DNA from 2 places in the Nonomuraea sp. NPDC005983 genome. Region 1 is predicted to be linked to the other one. Evidence: riboswitches for the same ligand, from Rfam matches in the RefSeq annotation. Region 1 holds a riboswitch; the other holds the start of a gene.
The links. A riboswitch is a leader RNA that binds a small molecule or an ion and turns the genes downstream of it on or off. The one in region 1 is predicted to bind glycine.
Positions count from the first base shown of each region.

Region 2: another riboswitch for glycine. It lies ahead of gcvP (aminomethyl-transferring glycine dehydrogenase); the one in region 1 lies ahead of gcvT (glycine cleavage system aminomethyltransferase GcvT).

Region 1 is NZ_JBEXUP010000134.1:1,954-9,691, forward strand. Features, by position in the region: gene ABZ297_RS37550 (FCD domain-containing protein) at 1-700, opposite strand, end outside; gene ABZ297_RS37555 (glutamine synthetase family protein) at 891-2,261, shown strand; gene ABZ297_RS37560 (aldehyde dehydrogenase family protein) at 2,212-3,615, shown strand; gene ABZ297_RS37565 (3-oxoacyl-ACP reductase) at 3,621-4,385, shown strand; gene ABZ297_RS37570 (gamma-glutamyl-gamma-aminobutyrate hydrolase family protein) at 4,398-5,087, shown strand; glycine riboswitch at 5,163-5,260, shown strand; gene gcvT (glycine cleavage system aminomethyltransferase GcvT) at 5,391-6,476, shown strand; gene gcvH (glycine cleavage system protein GcvH) at 6,473-6,862, shown strand; gene ABZ297_RS37585 (L-serine ammonia-lyase) at 6,917-7,738, shown strand, end outside.
Region 2 is NZ_JBEXUP010000053.1:8,997-16,734, reverse strand. Features, by position in the region: gene ABZ297_RS23120 (mannose-1-phosphate guanyltransferase) at 1-38, shown strand, start outside; gene ABZ297_RS23115 (FHA domain-containing protein) at 382-894, shown strand; gene ABZ297_RS23110 (MerR family transcriptional regulator) at 918-1,544, shown strand; gene ABZ297_RS23105 (bifunctional nuclease family protein) at 1,652-2,122, shown strand; gene ABZ297_RS23100 (MerR family transcriptional regulator) at 2,271-2,891, shown strand; glycine riboswitch at 2,915-3,010, shown strand; gene gcvP (aminomethyl-transferring glycine dehydrogenase) at 3,163-5,991, shown strand; gene ABZ297_RS23090 (hypothetical protein) at 6,171-6,773, shown strand; gene ABZ297_RS23085 (hypothetical protein) at 6,832-7,620, shown strand; gene ABZ297_RS23080 (hypothetical protein) at 7,736-7,738, opposite strand, start outside.

The DNA of each region.
Region 1 (7,738 bases):
GGAGCGCGGCCGTGCCCTCCAGGTGTTCGGCGACGGCGCGGCGGGCCGCGTCAGGGTCGCCGGCGAGGATGGCGGCCACGATCGCCTGGTGCTGGACGGCGGCGTGCTCGAGGTTCACGTGAAGCATCGGGATGGCGTTGAGCAGGTCGCTGACCCGCAGGCGGGCGTCGGCGCAGGCGGTGGCGAGCAGGGGCGAGCCGGTCAGCTCCGCGATCGACAGGTGGAAGGCGGTGTCGAGGCGGCGGTAGTCCTCGACACCGGCCTCGTTGAGCTCCGACAGCCTGCGGCGGAGCAGCGCCTGCTGCTCGTCGGTGAGTTCGGACGTCGCCAGCACCTCGGCGGCCCCGCACTCCACGGCCATGCGGAAGGTGAGCGCGTCGGACAGGTCGGCCAGCCCCATGTCGGCGACGGCCTTGCGCAGGTCGCCCTGCCCAGGCGGGGGCGGGACGTAGGTGACGAACGCCCCGCCGTAGCGTCCGCGCCGGACGTCCAGGTAGCCCGCCTCCTGGAGGGCGCGGATCGCCTCGCGCAGGGTGACCCGGCTGATGCCGAGTTGCACGGCCAGCTCGCGCTCGGGCGGCAGTTTCTCGCCGGGCCCCACCACGCCGAGTTTGATCGCCTGGAGCAGCCGTTCCACGGTCTCCTCGAAGGCGTTTCCCGCCCTGACGGGCCTGAGCATCGTCAACGGATTCATCGTCATGGCAGCCTGCTGCTTCGCCGCGCTCTCACCCCGGGCTCCTCCACTTCGCCGCGCCGCCCCGTCCGCCAACCCGTCCGCCAACCCGTCCGAATCGTCCAAGGTGTCCTCAGGTCTTGACAAGCGATCCCACCATGCACCTCAATGGTCTGAGACTAGCCCAATCAACGGGAAAGCGCGTCGGGGAGCAAATGTGAGTGAGCGATCCACCGCCGGCTTCCTCACTGTCGAGGAGCTGCGGGTCGAGGCCGCGGCCGGGCGGATCGACACCGTCCTGCTCGCGATCGCCGACATGCAGGGCAGATTGCAGGGCAAGCGGCTGTCCGCGCGGTACTTCCTGGACGAGGTGCTACACCACGGCTCCGAGGGCTGTAACTACCTGCTCGCTGTGGACGTGGACATGACGACGGTCGAGGGCTACGCGATGTCGTCATGGGAACGAGGTTACGGCGATTTCGTGATGAAGCCCGATCTGTCGACGCTGAGACGCGTCCCCTGGCAGGAGGGCACCGCCATGCTCATGGCGGACCTGGCCTGGGAGAGCGGCGAGGACGTCGCCCCCTCGCCGCGCCAGATCCTGCGCAGGCAGCTCGCCCGGCTCGCCGAGCGCGGCCTGGCCGCGTACGTCGGCACCGAGCTGGAGTTCATCGTCTACGAGAACAGCTACGAGGACGCGTGGAAGCGGGCATACCACGACATGTCCCCCGCCAACCTCTACAACGTCGACTACTCCCTCCTCGGCACCGCCCGCGTCGAGCCGCTCCTGCGCCGGATCCGGCGCGAGATGGCGGGTGCGGGCCTGTACGTCGAGTCGGCCAAGGGCGAGTGCAACCTCGGCCAGCACGAGATCGCCTTCCGCTACGACGAGGCGCTGCGCACCTGCGACAACCACTCGATCTACAAGAACGGCGCCAAGGAGATCGCGGCCCAGGAGGGCAAGTCGATCACCTTCATGGCCAAGCCGAACCAGCGCGAGGGCAACTCCTGCCACATCCACATCAGCCTCCGTGGCCTCGACGGCGAACCGGTCATGGCGGGCGACGGCGAGCACGGCCTGTCGCCGATGGGCGCGAGCTTCGTCGCCGGGCAGCTCGCCTGCCTGCGCGAGCTGACGCTGCTCTACGCACCGAACATCAACTCCTACAAGCGGTACGTCCCCGGCAGCTTCGCCCCGACCGCGATCAAGTGGGGCGTCGACAACCGCACGTGCGCGCTCCGCCTCGTCGGCCACGGGCACTCGCTGCGGGTGGAGAACCGGGTGCCGGGCGGAGACGTCAACCCCTACCTCGCCGTGTCGGCGCTGATCGCGGCCGGCCTGTACGGCATCGACAACGAGCTGCCCCTGGAGGACGCGTTCACGGGCAACGCCTACGCCTCGGGGGCCGAGACCGTCCCGCACACGCTGCGGGACGCGCTGGCCCTGTTCGAGGGGGCGAAACTGGCCCGCGACACCTTCGGCGAGGACGTGGTGGAGCACTACGCGAACAACGCCCGGATCGAGCTGGCCGCCTTCGATGCGGCGGTCACGGACTGGGAGCTGTTCCGCGGATTCGAGCGCATGTGAAGGACCTGCATTGAAGATCATCAATCCCGCGACCGAAGAGGTCATCGCCGACGTCGAACTGGCCGACACGGCGGAGGTCGACCGGGCCGTGGAGCGTGCCAGGCGGGCGTACCCGGCTTGGCGTGACGTCTCTCCCGGCGATCGGGCGCGGCTGCTCAGAAGGTTCGCCGACGTCGTGGACGCCCACGGCGAGGAGCTGGCGCGGCTGGAGCTCGCCAACGCCGGCCACCCGATCGGCAACGCGACGTGGGAGGCGGGCAGCGTCCGCGACGTCCTGCACTTCTACGCCGGGGCGCCGGAGCGCAACCACGGCAAGCAGATCCCGGTGCCCGGCGGCGTGGACATCACGTTCCAGGAGCCGCTCGGCGTCGTCGGCGTGATCGTGCCGTGGAACTTCCCGATGCTCATCATGAGCTGGGGCGTCGCCCCGGCTCTCGCGGCGGGCAACACGGTGATCGTCAAGCCCGCCGAGTGGACCCCGCTCACCGCGCTGAGGCTGGCCGAGCTGGCCCTGGAGGCGGGCCTCCCCGAGGGGGTGCTCCAGGTCCTGCCTGGCGCAGGGGAGGTCGCGGGTGCCCGCCTGGTCGAACATCCGGACGTCGCCAAGATCGTGTTCACCGGCTCGACCGAGGTGGGCAAAGAGATCGCAGCAAAGGCCGCGAGGCACGTCAAGCGCATCACCCTCGAACTAGGCGGCAAATCCGCAAACATCGTCTTCGCCGATTCTGACGTGGAAAAGGCGGCGAGAACCGCGCCCTACGCCGTCTTCGACAACTCCGGCCAGGACTGCTGCGCCCGGTCGAGGATCCTCGTCCAGGCCGAGATCCACGACGAGTTCCTCGACCTGCTCGCGCAGGCCGTGCGGAAGGTCAGGGTCGGCGACCCGCTCGACCCGGCCACCGAGATGGGCCCCCTGGTCAGCGCCGAGCACCTGGAGCGGGTCCGCGGCTTCGTCGACGGCACGCCGTACCTGCAGGGCGACTGCCCGACCGGCAAGGGCTACTGGTTCCCGCCCACGGTCCTGACCACGCGGGTCACCGACCGGACGTTCACCGAGGAGATCTTCGGACCCGTGGTGTCGGTGGTGCCCTTCGCGGACGAGGCCGAAGCCGTCCGGATCGCCAACGACACCCGGTACGGCCTGAGCGGCTCCATCTGGACCCGCGACGTCGGCAGGGCGCTGCGGGTGGCCAGGGCCGTCGAGGCGGGCGCGCTGTCGGTGAACTCGCACTCCTCGGTGCGCTACTGGACGCCGTTCGGCGGCTTCAAGGAGTCCGGCCTCGGCCGGGAACTCGGCCCGGACGCCCTGGCCGCGTTCACCGAGACCAAGAACGTCTTCATTTCAACGGAGTGAAACACATGCAGCGTTTGCAGGACCGCGTCGCCGTCATCACCGGCGCGGGCAGCGGCATCGGCCTGGCCACGGCCCGCAGGTTCGCCGAGGAGGGCGCCAGGGTCGTCTGCGTGGACGTCGACGAGGAGGCGGGCAAGAAGGCCGCGGCCGAGGTCGGCGGCCTCTTCGTCCGGGCCGACGTGACCAGCGAGGACGACGTCGCCCGGATGTACCAGACGGCGTTCGACACCTACGGCAGCGTGGACATCGCGTTCAACAACGCGGGCATCTCGCCGCCCGACGACGACTCGATCCTGGAGACGGGCATCGACGCCTGGCGGCGCGTCCAGGAGGTGAACCTGACGAGCGTGTACCTGTGCTGCAAGCACGCGATCCCGTACATGCGGCGGCAGGGTAAGGGGTCCATCATCAACACCGCCTCGTTCGTCGCGGTGATGGGCTCGGCGACCTCACAGATCTCCTACACGGCGTCCAAGGGCGGGGTGCTGGCGATGTCGCGCGAGCTGGGCGTGCAGTTCGCCCGCGAGGGCATCAGGGTGAACGCGCTCTGCCCGGGGCCGGTGAACACGCCGCTGCTCCAGGAGCTGTTCGCCAAGGACCCGGAGCGGGCGCAGCGCCGCCTGGTGCACGTCCCGGTCGGGCGGTTCGCCGAGGCGTCCGAGATCGCCGCCGCCGTCGCGTTCCTGGCCAGCGACGACGCCTCGTTCATCACGGGCTCGGATTTCCTGGTCGACGGCGGGATCTCCGGCGCCTACGTCACCCCGCTGTAAGGAGAAGCTGTCATGCGCCGTCCCGTCATCGGCATCACGTCCTATGTCGAACCCGCCCGGTTCACCGTGTGGGAGCTGCCCGTGGCCTTGCTGCCGTACATGTACGTGGAGCAGGTGGTGCGGGCCGGTGGCCAGCCCGTGATCCTGCCCCCGGCAGGCGACCCGGCCTCGGTGGTACAGCGGCTCGACGGGGTGATCTTGGCGGGCGGCGGTGACATCGACCCCGCCCTCTACGGTGAGAGCCCGCACGAGCGCACCGGCTTCGTCAGAGACTTCAGGGACGAGGCGGAGTTCGCGGTCCTGTCCGCCACGCTCGACGCGGGCCTGCCCTACCTGGGCATCTGCCGTGGCCTCCAGATGCTGAACGTGGCGCTCGGCGGGACCCTGCACCAGCACCTGCCTGACGTGGTCGGGCACTCCGGCCACTCCCCCGCGCCCGGCACGTTCGGCCCGCTGCCTGTCACACCCGTGCCGGGCAGCCGGGTGGCCAAGGCGCTGGGCCCGGAGCCCCTGGAGGTCATGCACTACCACCACCAGGCCGTCGACAGGCTCGGCCCCGGCCTCACCGTGACCGCCACGGCCGACGACGGGACCGTCGAGGCGGTCGAGCTGGACCCGTACCCGTTCGCGGTGGCCGTCCAGTGGCATCCTGAGGCGTCTGAGGACGAAGCGCTGTTCGAGGCGCTGGTGGCGGCCTGCTGACCCCTGGCCGGGCTACGAACCCGGACGTACGCGACAAGAGCCCCGCGACGGCACTAGGCTGGCGGGCAACACCGACGAACCCGTGCGGGAGAGCGTCCTGACAGCCGGTCAGGGCCCCTGAAGGAGCAAGCCCTCCCCGCGAACCTCTCAAGGCAAAGGACCGCGCGGACGAGGTGACCTCTGGAAAGCAGGCCGGTTGGCCTCGCCGAAGGTGAAAGTCCGGCAAAACTCGGGCGAATCTCTCAGGCATCGATGACAGAGGGGGAGGATGCTGGCATCCGACTCTGCCCTGAGGTGCGACACATGTCCCGACCCACACCGCTGCGAGACGTCCACGAGAGCCTCGGCGCGACCCTGACCGACTTCGCGGGCTGGCTCATGCCCCTGCGCTACGGCAGCGAGTCCGCGGAGCACAACGCCGTCCGGCAGGCGGCGGGGCTGTTCGACCTCTCGCACATGGGCGAGATCTTCGTGACCGGCCCGCAGGCGGCCGAGGCGCTCGACTACGCGCTGGTGGGGCACCTGTCGGCGCTGGCCCCCGGCCGCGCCCGGTACACGATGATCGTGGACGAGCGGGGCGGGGTGCTGGACGATCTGATCGTCTACCGGCTGGGCGACGAGGAGTTCATGGTGGTGGCCAACGCCTCCAACTATGAAAAAGTCGCGAATGAGCTGATAAATCGCGGTAAGTCGTACGACGCGGTGGTTGACGACCGGTCCGAGCAGTACGCGCTGATCGCCGTGCAGGGGCCGCGCGCGCAGCAGATTCTCGCCACGCTCACCGACGCCGACCTCGACGGCCTCAAGTACTACGCGGGCCTGCCCGCGCTGGTCGACGGCCGGCAGGCGCTGATCGCCCGCACCGGCTACACCGGCGAGGACGGTTTCGAGCTGTTCGTGGCCAACCAGGACGCGGTGCCGCTCTGGCACGCCCTGACCGAGGCGGGCACGCCGCACGGCCTGCTGCCCGCGGGCCTGTCCAGCCGCGACACCCTCAGGCTCGAAGCAGGCATGCCGCTGTACGGCAACGAACTCTCCGCGGAGCTGACCCCATTCGACGCGGGGCTAGGCAGAGTGGTGAAATTCGACAAGCCGGGCGACTTCGTCGGCAGGTCGGCGCTCGAGGCGGTCAAGGACGACGCGCCGCGGCGCAGGCTCGTCGGGCTGGTCGCGCGGGGCCGCCGGGTGCCCCGACACGGGTACCCGGTCACCAAGGACGGAGCCGTCGTCGGCGAGGTCACCAGCGGTGCGCCATCCCAGACCCTGGGCAAGCCCATCGCGATCGCCTACGTCGACGCCGGGGTCAATGAAGGTCTGGCCGTGGACATCCGGGGCAGCCATGAACCCGTGGACCTGATCGAGCTGCCCTTTTACAGGAGGAACAAGTGAGCAACATCCCTGACGAGCTGAGCTACACCAAGGAGCACGAGTGGGTGTCCGGTCTTGAGGACGCCATCACGGTGACCATCGGCATCACGGCCTTCGCCGCCGAGGCCCTCGGGGACGTGGTCTTCGTGCAGCTTCCGGAGGCCGGCTCGGTCGTCGAGGCGGGCGACTCGATCGGCGAGGTCGAGTCCACCAAGTCCGTGAGCGAGATCTACACCCCTGTCGGCGGTGAGATCGTCGAGGTGAACCAGGCCATCATCGACGACCCGTCGCTCGCCAACAGCGACCCGTACGGCGAGGGCTGGATGTTCCGTGTGCGCGTCCAGGGCGACCCGGAGGACCTGCTCACCGCCGAGGAGTACACGGCGCTCACCTCAGGCGAGTCCTGACCCACCCGCCGGGGTCCTGACCTGGGCCCCGGCCTTTCTGAAGGGCGCACATCAATGGCGATCAGCGTCTTCGACCTCTTCAAGATCGGCATCGGCCCGTCGAGCTCGCACACCGGCGGCCCGATGGCCGCCGCGCACCGCTTCGCCCGCGGCCTGCGCGACGACGGCCTTCTGGAGCGGACGGCGCGCGTCGAGACGATCCTGTACGGCTCGCTCGGGCTGACCGGCAAGGGGCACGGCAGCGACAAGGCCGTCCTGCTCGGCCTGTCGGGCGACAAGCCCGAACTGGTGGACGTCGACGGCATCGACGCCCGCCTCGCCGAGATGCGCGCCTCCGGCACCGTCAAGCTGTTCGGCACCCGCGAGATCCCGTTCGTGATCGGCGAGGACCTCGTCTTCGAACGCAAGATCACGCTCCCCGAGCATCCGAACGGCATGCGGTTCACCGCGTTCTCCGACTCGGGCGAGAAGCTGCGGGAGAAGGTCTACTTCTCCGTGGGCGGCGGCTTCGTCGTCGACGAGAACGCCACGGGCGCCGACCGGATCAAACCCGACGACACCGTCCTGCCCTACCCCTTCACGACCGGGGAGGAGCTGCTCAAGCACTGCTCCAACACGGGGCTGTCCATCTCGGCGCTGATGATGCGGAACGAGCAGGCCTTCGGCCGCACCGAGGAGGAGATCCGCGCCGGGATCCTGAACCTGTGGCGGGTCATGTCCGACTGCGTACGGCGGGGCATCGCCCAGGAAGGCGTGCTGCCGGGCGGCCTGCGCGTCAAGCGCCGCGCCAACCAGCTCCACCGCCGCCTGCAGGCCGAGTCCTCGGAGCGGGACCCGCTGCACGTGATGGACTGGGTCTCGCTGTTCGCGCTGGCC
Region 2 (7,738 bases), on a different contig from region 1:
AGCGCTGGGCGCGCGTCGTGGAGCAGTGCACCACCTGAGGGCCGGACGGGAGCCCCGCGCCACCCGAGCGACAGCGGACGGTGACCGTGCGTCACGCGAGGGTTGGTGGACCCCTGCGCGCCCTCGTGGATCACCCGGATTCGATCGGAAATGAGATAGTTTGTGAACTCCTGGGTCAAGATCGTATTGTTAAGAGGCGCGGCGGCATGGACCTTTCGGCGCGGGCGGCGGTAACTTTGTCACCGTCCAAACCTGTCGTCCAGCGCCCCGCCTTGACCTTTGCCGCTGATCAGCGTAAGTTGCGGCATTCGCAAACTTGAAGAGCGAGGCGCGCCCCGAGCACCGTTGCCGCGTCTTCGCGGTAGGAGGCCGAGCCGATCGATGCCGAGCGTCTACTGCACGCAGTGCGGGCACGCCAACCCCGAGGATGCCCGTTTCTGTTCCCGCTGTGGGTCACCGTTGACCAGACAGGAGGTCTCAGGGGATACCACGTCGACGATCTCTATCGCGGGAATCGAGGCATACGAGGCTGAGGCGGGCGACATGCTCATGGCCGAGCGGGCGCTGGTGGAGCAGCTCCCGCCCGGTACGGCGTTGCTCAGCGTGACCCGGGGCCCCAACCAGGGCAGCCGCTTCCGCCTCGACAAGGAGCTCACCACCACGGGCCGGCACCCCGAGAGCGACATCTTCCTCGACGACATCACGGTCTCGCGCCGTCACGTCGAGTTCTACCGCCACCGCGGGGGGCAGTTCTCGGTGCGCGACGTGGGCAGCCTCAACGGCACCTACGTCAACAGGGAGCGCATCGAGGAGGTGCCCCTGCACTCCGGAGACGAGGTGCAGATCGGCAAGTTCCGCCTCGTCTTCCTGATGCGGACCGCCGCAGGCTCATGAGCTCGCAGGCGGCACGCTCGCACATGAGCATCGGGGAGGTGCTCGCGCTCCTGCAGGGCGAGTTCCCCGATGTCACGATCTCCAAGATTCGTTTCTTGGAGGGCGAGGGCCTCATCGAGCCCGAGCGCAGCCCGTCCGGCTACCGCAAGTTCACCCACCTGCACGTAGAGCAGTTGCGCTTCATCCTCACCGAGCAGCGCGACCACTACCTGCCGCTGCGGGTGATCAAGGACAGGATGGCCGAGAGCTTCGGCCGTCCGCGCGCCGTGCAGGACAAGCAGGAGGTGCGGCTGAGCCGCACCGAGCTGCTGGAGGCCGCCGGGCTCGATGACGAGACGCTCACCGAGCTGGAGGACTACGGCCTGCTCGCCGCCAAGGCCAGGCGCTACGACGAGGACGCGCTCAAGATCGCCCGCAGCGTGGGCGCGCTGGCCCGGTTCGGCCTGCACGCCCGCCACCTGCGCGCGGTCAGGGCGGCGGCCGAGCGCGAGGCGGGGCTGATCGAGCAGACGGTCGCGCCCATCCTCAAGCGCCGCGCCCCCGGCGCCATCGGCGAGGCCGACGAGGTGGCCAGAGAGCTGTCGAACCTGCTGCTCGACCTCCATGCCGCCCTTCTGCGTACCGGCGTACGCGACGTTCTGGGACGATGACCGGACCGGCGGGGCGTACTGGGCCCAACGGGTGTTACGTTGAAATGCAGAAGCGGACCAGCAAATAGCTGCGCCGGGTCACCGGCCAGTCGAATACGGAGCAGCCCGTGTTGCAGATGGAGGTCGTGGGCGTTCGGGTAGAAATGCCCACAAATCAGCCGATCGTCTTGCTCAAGGAGGCACACGGGGAGCGGTTCCTGCCCATCTGGATCGGCATGACCGAAGCGACGGCCATCGCCCTGGCCCAGGCGGAGGAGCCTCCGCCGCGGCCTCTGACGCACGACCTGTTCAGGGACGTGCTGAGCGCCCTGGGTGTCGGCCTGCGTGCCGTGAACATCGTCGCCCTGCGCGACGGCATCTTCTTCGCCGACCTGGTCTTCTCCAACGGGGTGGAGGTCAGCGCCCGCCCGTCCGACTCGATCGCGCTTGCGCTTCGCACCGGAGCGCGTATCTTCGCCAGCGAGGAAGTCGTCCAGGAGGCGGGGGTCATCATCCCCGACGACCAAGAGGATGAGGTGGAGAAGTTCAGGGAGTTCCTTGACACGATCACTCCCGAAGACTTCGGCAGGGCGGGGTAGGTATTTCAGTGCATTTACGCTTCACGACGCGCCGAGCCGGATCGTTGACTGAGCATGGTCACGGTCCTACGGTGCAAGTGAAACCCGTGGTCGCCCTTTTACGAACCCCCAGATCAGACCGCGGGATGAGAGAAAGCCGGAGGTCCGCGTGGCGGTCAGCAGCGGCGAGGGAAAGACGGCCGGCCAGGAAGATCCGGTGCGGCGCGAGAGCGCGCGGCAGCGTGCCGGAGAGCAGGGACTGCTCTTCGACGAGCGGCCCGCGACGTTGCCAGGTGACATCGGATACCGCGGCCCCACGGCCTGCTCGGCGGCCGGCATCACCTACAGGCAGCTTGACTATTGGGCGCGCACCGGCTTGGTGGAGCCCACGATAAGAGCCGCGCAGGGCTCGGGTTCCCAGCGGCTCTACAGCTTCCGCGACATCCTGGTGCTCAAGGTGGTCAAGCGGCTGCTCGACACCGGAGTGTCGCTCCAGCAGATCCGTACCGCCGTCCAGCACCTGCGCGATCGCGGGGTCGCCGACCTCGCGCAGATCACGCTGATGAGCGACGGCGTCAGCGTCTACGAGTGCACCTCGGCCGACGAGGTGATCGACCTGCTCCAGGGCGGCCAGGGCGTGTTCGGCATCGCGCTCGGCCGGGTCTGGCGCGAGGTCGAGGGGTCCCTCGCGGAGCTGCCGGGGGAAAGAGCGGCGGTCGCGGACGACGTCCCGGCCGACCATCCCACTGACGAGCTGGCCCAGCGGCGACGCGCGCGTCGCATTGGGTAGTAACCTTTAGGGACAAAAGCTGATGACCCCGTGCGGGAGAGTCCCCGGGCTGCTGCCCCGGGGCGCCGAAGGAGCAACCCTCCCCGGAATCTCTCAGGCGCCAGTACCGCTCGGGTGAGGCAACTCTGGAAAGCAGGCGCGCCGGCCAGGCGCGTCTCACCGACGGTGCAAGCCCCTTGGGGTGAAGCTCTCAGGTCGCCATGACAGAGGGGGAGATCCGGCACTCGTCCGCGCCCTGGCGCCGGTCTCCAAGCCCTCGGGAGGCACCTCCATGACCGACCTGTCTGCACCGCCGTTCTCGTCCCGGCATATCGGCCCGTCGGAATCCGAGCAGCAGCGCATGCTCGAAACCGTGGGCTTCGAGTCCGTGGCGGACCTGGTGGCGGTGGCCGTGCCCGAGGCCATCAGGGCCAAGGACCGCCTCCAGCTGCCCGCCGCGATCGGCGAGACCGAGGCGATCGCCGAGCTGCGCGCCCTGGCCGACCGCAACCAGGTGCTCACCTCCATGATCGGCCTCGGCTACTACGACACGATCACCCCCGCGGTCATCCGGCGCAACCTGCTGGAGAATCCGGGCTGGTACACCGCCTACACGCCGTACCAGCCGGAGATCTCGCAGGGCCGCCTGGAGGCGCTGCTCAACTTCCAGACCGTGGTCTCCGACCTCACCGGCCTGCCCGTCGCGGGCGCGTCCCTGCTGGACGAGGCCACCGCGGCCGCCGAGGCGATGACGCTGGCCAGGCGGGCGGGCAAGGCCAAGAGCGCCGTGTTCGTCGTCGACTCCGACGCGCTGCCGCAGACCAAGGCCGTGCTGGCCACCCGCGCCGAGCCGCTCGGCATCACCCTCGTCGAGAGCGACCTGACCGGCGAGCTGCCCGAGTGCTTCGGCGTCCTCGTGCAGTACCCCGGCGCGTCGGGCCGCCTGCGCGACTTCCGCGCGGTCGCCGCCGCCGCGCACGCCTCCGGCGCGCTCGTGGTGGCCGCCGCCGACCTGCTCGCCCTGACCCTGGTCGCCGCGCCGGGCGAGCTGGGCGCCGACATCGCGATCGGCTCCTCGCAGCGGTTCGGCGTCCCGTTCGGCTTCGGCGGCCCGCACGCCGCCTACATGTCGGTGCGCGAGGGCCTGCAGCGGCAGATGCCGGGCCGCCTGGTGGGCGTCTCCGTCGACGCCGACGGTTCGCCCGCCTACCGGCTCGCGCTGCAGACCCGCGAGCAGCACATCCGCCGCGAGAAGGCCACCAGCAACATCTGCACCGCCCAGGTGCTGCTCGCCGTCATCGCCGGCATGTACGCCGCCTACCACGGGCCCGAGGGGCTGCGCCGCATCGCCTCCCGCGTCAACGCGCACGCCGTCACGCTGGCCGAGGTGCTGCGGGCCGGACGCGTCGAGGTCGTGCACGACGCGTTCTTCGACACCGTGCTCGCCCGCGTGCCGGGCCGGGCCGCCGCGGTCGTGGCCGAGGCCGCCTCGCGCGGCGTCAACCTGTGGCAGGCCGACGCCGACCACGTCTCCGTCTCCTGCGACGAGAAGACCACCCTCGGCCACCTGGAGCAGGTCGCCGCCGCCTTCGGCGTCGCCGTCTCGCTGCACGAGCTCGCGGAGCCAGGCGCGATCCCGGCGTCACTGGCACGTGAGTCCGGCTACCTGACCCACCCGGTCTTCCACGACCACCACTCCGAGACCTCGATGCTGCGCTACCTGCGCAAGCTCCAGGACAAGGACATCGCGCTCGACCGGTCGATGATCCCGCTCGGCTCGTGCACGATGAAGCTGAACGCGACCACCGAGATGGAGCCCATCACCTGGCCCGAGTTCGCGGCCGTCCACCCGTACGCGCCCGAGGAGCAGGCCGCCGGGTACCGCGAGCTGATCGCGACGCTGGAGGGCTGGCTGGCCGAGGTCACCGGCTACGACGCGGTCTCCATCCAGCCGAACGCGGGCTCCCAGGGCGAGTTCGCCGGGCTGCTGGCCATCCGCGCCTACCACCGCGGCAACGGCGACACCCACCGCGACGTCTGCCTCATCCCGTCCTCGGCGCACGGCACGAACGCGGCCAGCGCCGTCATGGCGGGCATGCGGGTCGTGGTCGTGGCCTGCGACTCCGACGGCAACGTGGACCTCGGCGATCTCGACGCCAAGATCGACAAGCACCGCGACGCGCTGGCCGCGATCATGGTGACGTACCCGTCCACGCACGGCGTCTACGAGGAGACGATCACCGAGGTCTGCGCCAAGGTGCACGCCGCCGGCGGCCAGGTGTACGTCGACGGGGCCAACCTCAACGCGCTGGTCGGCCTGGCCAAGCCGGGCCAGTTCGGCGCCGACGTGTCGCACCTGAACCTGCACAAGACGTTCTGCATCCCGCACGGCGGCGGCGGCCCCGGCGTCGGCCCGGTCGCGGTGCGCGGCCACCTGACGCCCTACCTGCCGGGCCACCCGCTGCGCGACGGCTCGCCGGTCGGGCCCGTGTCGGCGGCCCCGTACGGCTCGGCGGGCATCCTGCCGATCTCGTGGGCCTACATCCGGATGATGGGCGGCGACGGGCTCAGCGCGGCCACCGAGCAGGCGATCCTGTCGGCCAACTACCTGGCCCGCAGGCTCGCTCCCCACTACCCGGTCCTCTACACCGGGCGCGGCGGCCTGGTGGCCCACGAGTGCATCATCGACCTGCGCCAGATCACCAAGGAGACCGGCGTCACCGTCGACGACGTGGCCAAGCGGCTCATCGACTACGGCTTCCACGCGCCGACCATGTCGTTCCCCGTGGCGGGCACGCTCATGATCGAGCCCACCGAGAGCGAGGACCTCGCCGAACTCGACCGGTTCGCCGAGGCGATGATCGCGATCAGGGGCGAGATCTCGAAGGTCGCCTCCGGCGCCTACGACCGGTCCGACAACCCGCTGAGCAACGCCCCGCACACCGCCGACTCGGTCACCGCCGACGAGTGGTCGCACCCGTACACCCGTACCGAGGCGGCCTACCCGCTGCCGTCGCTGCGTGACGGCAAGTACTGGGTGCCGGTGCGGCGCATCGACCAGGCGTTCGGCGACCGCAACCTGGTCTGCTCCTGCCCGCCGCTGGAGGCCTACGAGGACTGACGGCTCCGCCCCGCGACGCCTTCCGGCGCCGCGGCCCGCTGTGCGCTGCGGCTCTGTGTGCTACGGCCTTTCGGCGTCACGGCCCTTCTCGCGTCACGGCTCTCTCCGCGCTGCGGGGAGGGCCGTTTCGCGTGATTTGTCGGTACGGTGGACGCGGCGGATCACCGCGGGAGGGCTCCATGCGCGACGGCGTGCTCGGCGACCTCGTCAAAGGCCAGCTCTGTCTGTTCGGCGGGCTGACCACGTGCCTGGTCGCCATGCCGGACTGCCTGACGGTCAACTGCGGCATGAGCGACTTCGGCGTCCACTGGCGGACCATCGTCCCCTACGCGATCGGTCTCCTCGGGGCCGCGCTGTTCACCCGTCGCGCGTTACGGGCCGCCGCTCCGGACCTGCGCTCGCCCGGGTTCGTGCGGCGGGCCGGAGACTCCTTCGCCGTGTTACTGACCGGCGTCCTGCTGACGCCCTACACGCTGGCCGAGACCGTGCACTGGATACACAGGCTGTTCGGTGCCGGTCTGTTCCTTCACGAGCTGATCCTGGCGATCCGGCTCGTCGCGTGGGCCCGCGCCGACGCCGCCGCGGTCGCGCTGGTCGCCGTCCAGGTCGGCAGCGGAGTGCTGTCCGGAATCTACGTATTGAGCGCCGAAGGGCACCTGGTGCTCGGGCAGGCGGCCTTCCAACTGGCCTTCGGCGTGATCGCGATCAGGTCGCTGCGCCTGCTGCGCGCCGGGCCGAAACCCGGCGAACCGAGTGCGGGCCAGTCCTTCACCGTCAAGTGAGCAGACATGATCGCCAGAACTCGTTAGGCTCGGGGCGTCCGTCGCCTAAGGAGCTCTCTTGACGTCCTCAGAGCTGGAGACCCCACCCCTCGACACCGCCCGCCGCCTGGCGGAGGTCGGCGACCTCGACGGGGCGGCGGCCATCCTCGCCGACCTCGCCGCCGACCCCGACGGCCCCGACAGAGCGCAGGCCGCCGTCGGCTTAGCCGTGGTGCTCGACGAGCGCGGCGACATCGAAGGCGCCCGCGCCGCCGCCCGCACCGCCCTGGCGACCGGCCACCCCGAGTTCGCCGCTCAGGCGGCCTGCCACCTGGCGCAGGGCTTCGAACGGGAGGGCAGGGCCGAGCAGGCCAGGGCCGCCTGGCAGGCCGTGCTCGGGCTCGGCACCCGCGCCTACGTCCCGCTGGCCCATCTGGCGCTGGCCAGGCTGTCAGCCGACTACGACGAGGCCGAACGCGAGCTGCGGGCCGCCGTGGAGGCGTCCGACGGGGAGGTCGCCGTCGACGCCCGCCAGCAGCTCGCCGACCTGCTGCTGGAGCGCGGCGAGCCGGGGCAGGCGGCGGAGGTCCTCCTCGACGCCCTGGAGGGCGCCGCCGACGGCGACGTGGCGCGGCTGCGCGTCCAGCTCGGGATCGCGCACCTGGAGCTGGCGTGCGCGGAGTTCACGGCCTCGCTGGAGCAGGGTGGCGACGCCGAGACCAGCGCCCTCGCCGTCGAACTGCTGGCGCGCACCCTCCCGCTCCGTGGGCGCGACGAGGAGGCGGACAGCGTGTGGGCGTACGGCCTCAACCACGAGGACGAGACGCTCGCCGCCGAGGTCCGCCTCCGCTACGACCGCGACACCTGACCCTCTCCTGCCCCCGCCCACAGGCCGACGCCCCCGCCCACCACCCGTGTCGCGCCCGGGCGGCTCGTTCGGGTGGTACGGCGTGACCGCGCAGGGCGGGCGCCGGGGTGACGGGTCA